DNA from 2 places in the Exiguobacterium sp. PHA03 genome. Region 1 is predicted to be linked to the other one. Evidence: a T-box and tRNA genes for the amino acid it is inferred to sense, from the RefSeq annotation. Region 1 holds a T-box; the other holds one or more tRNA genes.
The links. A T-box is a leader RNA that pairs with one kind of tRNA and senses whether it is charged. The one in region 1 lies ahead of ileS (isoleucine--tRNA ligase), so its partner is inferred to be a tRNA-Ile.

Region 1 (4,411 bases):
TCCCGAATGCCCGTGATTCGAAATTCGGACAAGTGCTCGCGATGTTGGTCGAGCCATTCCTAGCACCCTTCCGTCGTATTATCCCGCCTATCGGAGGCATGCTAGATATCTCGCCGATTGTTGCCTTTCTCGTCTTGAACTTGGCACAATCCGGTATCCGAGCTATCTTCTTCGTATGAGTGTATATGATCATTATCGTGGAAGCGAGCGGGAATTCGTCGATTCGGTCTTGAACTGGATTGATCACGTGGAAGCGACGTATACGTTTAAATTAACGGATTTTCTAGACCCTCGTGAACAGCAAATCACACAAGAACTCGTCGGTTCGAAATGCGCCCTCTTTTTTGAGGGCGGTTTCGAAGGCGCCGAACGTAAACGAGCAATCCTCGCACCAGACTATTATGAATACAACGCGGATGACTTTGACATTTCCATTTATCGCATTCATTATCCTACTAAATTCGTTGAACTATCTCATCGTCAAGTCACCGGTACATTATTGAACGTCGGATTGAAGCGTGCCAAGTTCGGCGACGTCATCATCCAGGATCAAGTGCAATTTGCTGTCGCGGACGAAGTTGCGACATATATCGAAGCAAACGTCGAACGCGCAGGTAAGACGAAGATTCGTCTTTCGCGCGTAGACGCAGAAGATCGCTTGAAAGTGAAGGAACAAGAGTGGGAAGAGACGCTCGGGTTCGTCAGCTCACTTCGGTTCGATACGGTCGTCAGTGAAATTCTCGGCTTCTCCCGTCAAAAGGCACAGACGCTCATTAAACAGGGTGAAAGTAAAGTGAATTATAAGGTAGTCGATGACGTGAGTTTCATGCTTGAAGAAGGGGATCTGCTTTCCTTACGTGGAACGGGACGCGTTAAACTGATTGCGATTCTCGGATCAACGAAACGGGATCGAATCAAACTACAATACGGTATTTTAAAAGGATAAAAAAATGCGGAGGAGGAATTCATCATGCCATTAACGCCACTCGATATTCATAATAAGGAGTTCACACGAAAGTTTCGCGGCTATGACGAGGATGAAGTGAACGAATTCCTAGATCAGGTCATCAAGGATTTTGAGTTGTTGTTACGTGAGAACCGTCAACAACAGGAAGTCATCCAAAACATGCAAGCGCGTGTCGATTACTTTAGTTCGATGGAAGAAACATTGAATAAATCGATTATTGTCGCACAGGAAGCGGCAGAAGAAGTGAAAGCGAATGCTTCAAAAGAAGCAAGCTTGATCTTGAAACAGGCAGAACGCGAAGCAGAGCAATTGCAAGATGCGGCACAACGCCGGGCACAACGGACGGACTTCGAAGTGGAACAGATGCGTAAGAAAATCGAGCTCTATCGCAATCGCTTCAAAGTGTTGATCGATGCTCAAATGGAATTATTGACGAGCCACGACTGGGATGCATTTGATTTCTCTTCTCGTGGAGCGCTTGACGATGTTCCAGCAGTTGCGTATAATGACGACGATGTCGTATAAATAAAATCAATGATAAGGACACGTCGCATCTTGGACAGTTGACAGCGAATCGGGAAATGGTGGAAGCCCGAGCAACGAAAGAGATGGGATATCCCCTTAGAGTGTATGACTGAACGTTCTCCGAACAGTAAGTCATGCCGGTTCACTCCCGTTAGCGAGTTCTTAAGCGGTCCTGCGTCGTCGAACAGACGAGCAGGATTAGTAGGGTGGTACCGCGAGTTCAGCCAAGCTCGTCCCTATCTCAGGGATGAGCTTGGCTTTTTTTGTACTTTTAAAGCGAAAGGTGAGAGATGGTCAGATGGATTACAAAGAAACCTTATTGATGATGAAAACGGAGTTTTTAATGCGAGGCAACTTGCCAAAACGTGAGCCGGATATGCAAGCACGATGGGAAGAGATGAATCTCTATGCTGCGGTCCAAGAAAAGAATGCTGGAAAACCGACGTTCATTCTTCACGATGGTCCTCCTTATGCGAACGGTGACATCCACATGGGTCACGGATTAAACAAAGTCTTAAAAGACATCATCGTCCGTTACAAATCGATGAATGGCTTCCAGTCCCCTTACGTACCAGGTTGGGACACACATGGCTTGCCTATCGAGACAGCACTTCAAAAAGCAGGTGTTGACCGCAAATCGATGACGGTCGCGGAATTCCGTGAGTTATGTGCGAAATATGCGCTCGAACAAGTCGATCACCAACGTGATCAATTCAAACGTCTCGGTGTTCTCGGTGACTATGACAATCCATATATCACGCTTCAACCAGAATTTGAAGCAGCTCAAATTCGTTTGTTCGGGGACATGGCGAACAAAGGCTATATCTATAAAGGGAAAAAGCCGGTCTATTGGTCACCGTCTTCTGAATCAGCACTAGCTGAAGCAGAAATCGAATATCAAGACAAACGGTCAGCTGCGATCTATGTCGCATTCCAAGTCATGGATGGAAAAAACATCCTTGAGCCGACGGATCATTTCGTCATCTGGACGACCACTCCATGGACGATCCCAGCGAACCTTGGAATCTCTGTCAGTGCGGAATTGACGTATGCGCGGATCGAGTATCAAGGAAAAGGATATATCGTAGCGGAAACACTTGTTCCAGAAGTCATCGAAGCGCTCGGATGGGAAGATGCGACAATTGGACGTGTCTTCAACGGTGCGGACTTCGAGTACGTGAAAGCGAAACATCCGCTTTATGACCGTGAATCACTCGTCATGCTTGGCGACCACGTTACAGCTGAAGCGACGGGTGTCGTTCATACAGCTCCAGGACACGGGGAAGATGACTTCCGTATTGGTCAAGCATACGGGCTTGACGTTCTCTGCCCAGTTGACGATAAAGGTGTCATGACGGCAGAAGCTCCTGGATTCGAAGGCATGTTCTATGAAGATGCGAACAAAGAAATCGGTCTCGCACTCGAAGAAGCAGGCGCTCTCTTAAAACTGTCATTCATCAAACACTCGTATCCACACGACTGGCGGACGAAAAAACCGGTCATCTTCCGGGCAACGCCACAGTGGTTCGCTTCAATCAAAGACTTCCGTGCAGAAATCCTTGATGAGATCAAAGGCGTCCAGTGGGTACCAGAGTGGGGTGAAACACGTCTCCACAACATGTTCAAAGACCGCGGCGACTGGGTCATCTCCCGTCAACGTGCTTGGGGCGTTCCACTTCCAATCTTCTATGCTGAAGATGGAACGGAAATCGTCACACCAGAAACGATTGATCATATCGCGAATCTATTTGCAACTCACGGATCAAATGTCTGGTATGAGCGCGAAGCAGTCGACTTGCTTCCTGAAGGATTCACACATCCAGCAAGTCCGAACGGTATCTTCAAAAAAGAAACGGACATCATGGATGTCTGGTTCGATTCTGGTTCATCACATGCCGGTGTCCTTGCGACACGTCCTGAATTGACGCGTCCAGCGGATCTCTATCTTGAAGGTTCTGACCAATACCGCGGTTGGTTTAACTCGTCGCTATCGACAGCCGTCGCAACGACTGGGAAAGCACCATACAAAGCGGTCGTCAGTCACGGATTCGTTCTGGATGGTCAAGGTCGCAAGATGTCGAAATCGATTGGTAACACGATTGCACCAATCCAAGTCATGCAACAATTCGGAGCAGAGATCCTTCGTTTGTGGGTGGCATCTGTCGATTATCAAGCTGATGTTCGGGCATCGATGGATAACTTCAAACAAGTCTCAGAATCATATCGTAAAATCCGGAACACGGTTCGTTTCCTTCTCGGAAACTTGGATCAATTCGATCCTGCGACGCACCGAGTCGCATTTGAAGACTTACCAGAGTCAGACCGTTTCATGCGTACGAAACTGGACCAACTTGTTGGAAAAGTAAAAGCGGCTTATGATGCGTACGACTTCATGTCGGTCTATCAATTGCTCCACAACTTCTGTGTCCTTGATTTGTCGTCGTTCTACCTCGATTACACGAAAGATATCCTGTATATCGAAAAAGCAGACGCGACATCGCGTCGTGCGGTTCAGACGGTCATGTATGATACAGTCGTCGCCTTGTTGCAATTGATGGCACCTGTCTTGCCACACACGGCAGACGAAGCATGGGAATTCGTACCAGCTGTTGAGACGAAGAGTATCTTCTTGACGGACCTTCCAGAAACGGTCGAAGTCTCAGAAGAAGGACTTGCTCTCATCGAGAAATGGAACGCGTTCCTGACATTCCGTGATGATGTCTTAAAAGCACTCGAGGAAGCACGCGTCGAGAAACTCGTCGGTAAGACACTCGAAGCAAAACTCTTGCTTGCACCGAAGGAAGAAACAAAAGCATTGCTTAAAACGATTGATCATCTTGAGCAGTTGCTCCAAGTCTCACAACTCGAATTCGTGGATACAACGGATAAGATGTATGAGACGACTGGTATTACAGTTCA
Region 2 (4,411 bases), 1.1 Mb from region 1:
CAAGTTCATTAGACCTTTACATAATAGGGGGGGGCGAAAAAATAAACTTTACAAACACATCAATCCACATCAAATAAAGGAGCTGGCAAGATGAACTATGATTTGCAGGAAATGATTTTTACCTTCATCGGTGGACTTGGGATTTTCCTTTTCGGTATTAAGTATATGGGAGATGGTCTCCAAAAAACAGCGGGAGACCGATTACGTTATATCCTCGATAAGTATACGACGAATCCACTATTAGGTATCTTAGCAGGTATCGTCGTCACGATATTGATTCAATCGTCATCCGGTACGACTGTCATCGTCGTCGGACTCGTGAGTGCAGGTCTGATGAATTTACGACAAGCAATTGGTGTCGTCATGGGAGCGAACATCGGTACGACGATCACGGCCTTTATCATCGGGTTCAATGTTAAAGAAGCGGCACTTCCGGCAATCGCCATTGGTGCTTTCTTGATCTTCTTCTTCAATAAAGAACGTGTTCAGTATATCGGACAGATTTTCTTTGGTTTCGGTGCATTGTTTTACGGTCTCACATTGATGGGGGACGGGATGGCTCCGCTCGAATCAAGTGCCTGGTTCCGAGAGTTGACTGTCTCGATGTCGGATAACCCATTGCTTGGTGTATTCGTCGGAACTATCTTTACAGTTCTTGTTCAGTCGTCATCTGCGACGATTGGTATCTTACAGGAGTTGTATGCTGGTGACATGATCGATATCAAAGCGGCACTACCGGTCTTGTTCGGTGATAACATTGGAACAACGATTACGGCAGTACTTGCAGCACTTGGTGCGTCGATCGCAGCCAAACGGACAGCCGCCGCACACGTCATCTTCAATATCATCGGAACAATTTTGTTCTTGATCGCATTACCAGTGTTCTCAAGCTTCATCGCATGGATTACAGACGCGCTTGGTTTAGAACCGAAAATGCAAATTGCTTTTGCACACGGAACGTTCAATGTCGTCAACACATTGATTCAATGTTGGTTCATCGCACAAATCGCATGGCTCGTTCAAAAAATCGTACCAGGTACGGATACGACGATCGATTCAAAACCGCGTCATCTCGATCAAAACATCTTAAATCAATCTTCTGCGCTTGCCTTAAACCAAGCGAAACTTGAAGTTTTGCGTATGGGTGAATTCTCAAAAGACGCACTTGCAAAAGCACACCGTTACACGCAATCGCATGATAAAAAAGATGTTTCAGAATCCGAGCAGATTGAATATGCGATCAACTACCTGAATACAGAAGTGACGAGTTATCTCGTTAAAATAGCAGCACATGATTTATCAGAACGTGAATCAAACGATCATTCGTTATTGATGCACGCCGTCAATGACTTTGAGCGGATTGGTGATCATGTTGAGAATATCGTTGAATTAATCGACTTCCAGATCGTCAACCGGATTCAGTTCACCACATCTGCGAAGCGAGAGCTTGATGAGATGTATGTCCTGACACAAGAAATCGTCGCTTGTGCGATTCGCGCCGTCGAAGAAGACGATGTCACGCGGGCACGAAAAGTTCTTGAACTTGAAGGGAAACTTGATGCATTCGAACGTTCATTCCGTAAACAGCATGTACTTCGCGTGAATGCTGGTGAATGTACAGGACAAGCGGGAATGATCTTCGTCGACTTACTTTCAAACCTTGAACGAATCGGCGATCACGCGGTGAACATCACGGATCTCGTCCTTGAACAGCGGACAGCATTAATGAACTAAGCGTAGACTTATTTTAAAACAGCTGATTTCGAAAAAAATGAAATCAGCTGTTTATTTTTTTGAAATAGCATATTGACAAGTTTCGTCACATCTCGTAATCTAATAAGAGTAAGAAACATACATCATGGCGGTGTAGCTCAGCTGGCTAGAGCGTACGGTTCATACCCGTGAGGTCGTGGGTTCGACTCCCTCCGCCGCTACTATTACTTAAGGACCCTTAGCTCAGCTGGTTAGAGCTGACGGCTCATAACCGTCCGGTCGCAGGTTCGAGTCCTGCAGGGTCCATTTGGTTGAACGCTTCTCGTTGCAAACGGGAAGCGTTTATTTTTGTTCGCTCGGGGAATAGTAAAGGTATTGTAATAATATTCATACTATAGTAACTAAGGGAGAGCGAAGAGAGATGGAACGTAACCATACGATGATGCAGTTTTTCGAGTGGCATGTAGAGAATGATGGAAAGCACTGGCAACGTTTGAAAGAACGAGCGCCTGAATTGCGTGCTGCTGGCATCACGTCCGTGTGGATTCCCCCAGCATCGAAAGGTCAGTCGGATGAAGATACAGGATACGGCATCTATGATGTCTATGACTTAGGCGAGTTCGATCAAAAAGGAACGGTCCGGACGAAATATGGCACAAAGGATGAACTGGTCGAAGCAATCGAAGTTGCCCATGAGAACGATATCGCTGTTTATGCGGATGTTGTCATGAACCATAAAGCTGCAGCAGACGAACTCGAAACGATTAAAGTAGTGGAAGTCAATCCAGAAGACCGATCGAAAGAAATTTCAGAAGAGTTTGAAATCGATGCGTGGACGAAGTTTACTTTCCCAGGTCGTAATGGAAAGTATTCGGATTTCGTCTGGACACACGAATTCTTCAATGGAACGGATTTTGACGCGCGCGAAGAAAAAACAGGGATCTTTAAGATTTCCGGAAATAATAAAGATTGGAACAACCAAGTAGATGATGAGTTCGGCAATTATGATTACCTCATGTTTGCAAACATCGACTACAATCATCCGACGGTACGGGAAGAAATGATCCGTTGGGGACACTGGTTCAAGGACACGATCGATTGCCAAGGCTTCCGTCTTGATGCAATCAAGCATATCAACTATGAATTTGTCCGTGAATTCGCGAAATCGATGATGGAAAGCAGCGAAGGCGATTTTTACATGGTCGGCGAGTTTTGGAAGTCAGATCTCGACGATTGCCGTCATTTCCTAGACAGTGTCGACTACACGATTGATTTGTTTGATGTTCCGCTTCATTATAAATTCCATGAAGCTTCCAAGCAGGGAGAAAAATTTGATTTAACGACATTGTTTGCGGATACGCTCGTCGAGTCGCATCCGACGAATGCCGTGACGTTCGTCGACAATCACGATTCACAGCCTGGCGAGTCGCTAGAATCATGGGTGGATGACTGGTTCAAGCAACATGCCTATGCAGCGATCTTGTTACGTAAGGACGGATATCCATGTGTCTTTTACGGGGATTACTATGGCGTCCAAGGACCGACCCCTGTCGAAGGAAAAAAAGAGATGATCAATGCCCTGCTCTATACGCGCTATCATAAAGCATACGGAGAACAACAGGATTATCTTGATGACCCGCACTGTGTAGGCTGGGTTCGTCTTGGTGTCGATGAAATCGAGAACTCAGGTTGTGCCGTGTTGCTTTCGAACGCCGACATGTGCGAGAAACGCATGTTCGTCGGTGAAGAGCGTGCGGGTCAAGAATGGTTCGACTATACAAACCATCAAGATCATCCAGTCGTGATTGACGAAGAAGGATTTGGTGTCTTCCCGGTTCCGGGCGGAGGCGTCTCTGTTTTTGCTCCGCAAGAAGTCGAGTAAATCCGAGGGTCTTGACTTGCGTCAACACAGGTACTTTTGCTAGTCTTAAAGGGTATTGAAGTTTTCGAAAATAGCACAAAGGGGGACATGAACATGTCAAAATTTGAATTACCAGAACTCGGCTACGCTTATGATGCGCTTGAGCCACATATCGATGCTCGTACGATGGAGATTCACCACACGAAACACCACAACACGTATGTCACGAACGTGAATACGGCGCTTGAGGGTACAGAACATGAAGGAAAGTCACTTGAAGAACTTCTTCAAAACTTGGATGCTCTCCCAGCAAACATTCAAACTGCAGTCCGTAACAACGGTGGCGGTCACTGGAACCACTCATTCTTCTGGAAATTGTTGAAGAAGAACGATGGCGCTGCTCCAACAGGGGAACTTGCAACAGCAATCGACGAAGCATTCGGATCATTTGATGCATTTAAAGATGCGTTCGCAAAAGCAGCAACAACTCGTTTCGGTTCTGGTTGGGCTTGGTTGATCGTTGACGGTGGGAAATTGGCAGTCGTTTCGACTCCAAACCAAGATACACCAGTCATGGAAGGCAAAACGCCAATCCTTGGTCTTGATGTTTGGGAACATGCATACTATCTCAACTATCAAAACCGTCGTCCGGATTACATCAATGCATTCTTCAACGTCGTTGATTGGGACCACGTAGCGAAGCTTTACGCTGACGCGAAGTAATGGAAAGAAGCGTATCGTTCAATTGTGAACGATACGCTTTTTTTAATGCGGAAAATCATGGGATAGGTTGTTATGGAAAGTTTCCTTCTATATAATGAAACAAGATGACTTTTG

Region 2: it encodes a tRNA-Ile, which carries the amino acid that the T-box ahead of ileS (isoleucine--tRNA ligase) is inferred to sense. The anticodon was not compared.

The regions. Positions count from the first base shown of each region.
Region 1 is NZ_JAUTYQ010000001.1:1,310,498-1,314,908, reverse strand. It holds gene Q7C19_RS07040 (YggT family protein) at 1-179, shown strand, start outside; gene Q7C19_RS07035 (YlmH family RNA-binding protein) at 176-946, shown strand; gene Q7C19_RS07030 (DivIVA domain-containing protein) at 971-1,492, shown strand; T-box leader at 1,493-1,733, shown strand; gene ileS (isoleucine--tRNA ligase) at 1,791-4,411, shown strand, end outside.
Region 2 is NZ_JAUTYQ010000001.1:201,055-205,465, forward strand. It holds gene Q7C19_RS01015 (Na/Pi cotransporter family protein) at 91-1,734, shown strand; tRNA gene Q7C19_RS01020 (tRNA-Met) at 1,861-1,934, shown strand; tRNA gene Q7C19_RS01025 (tRNA-Ile) at 1,946-2,019, shown strand; gene Q7C19_RS01030 (alpha-amylase) at 2,135-3,595, shown strand; gene Q7C19_RS01035 (superoxide dismutase) at 3,689-4,297, shown strand.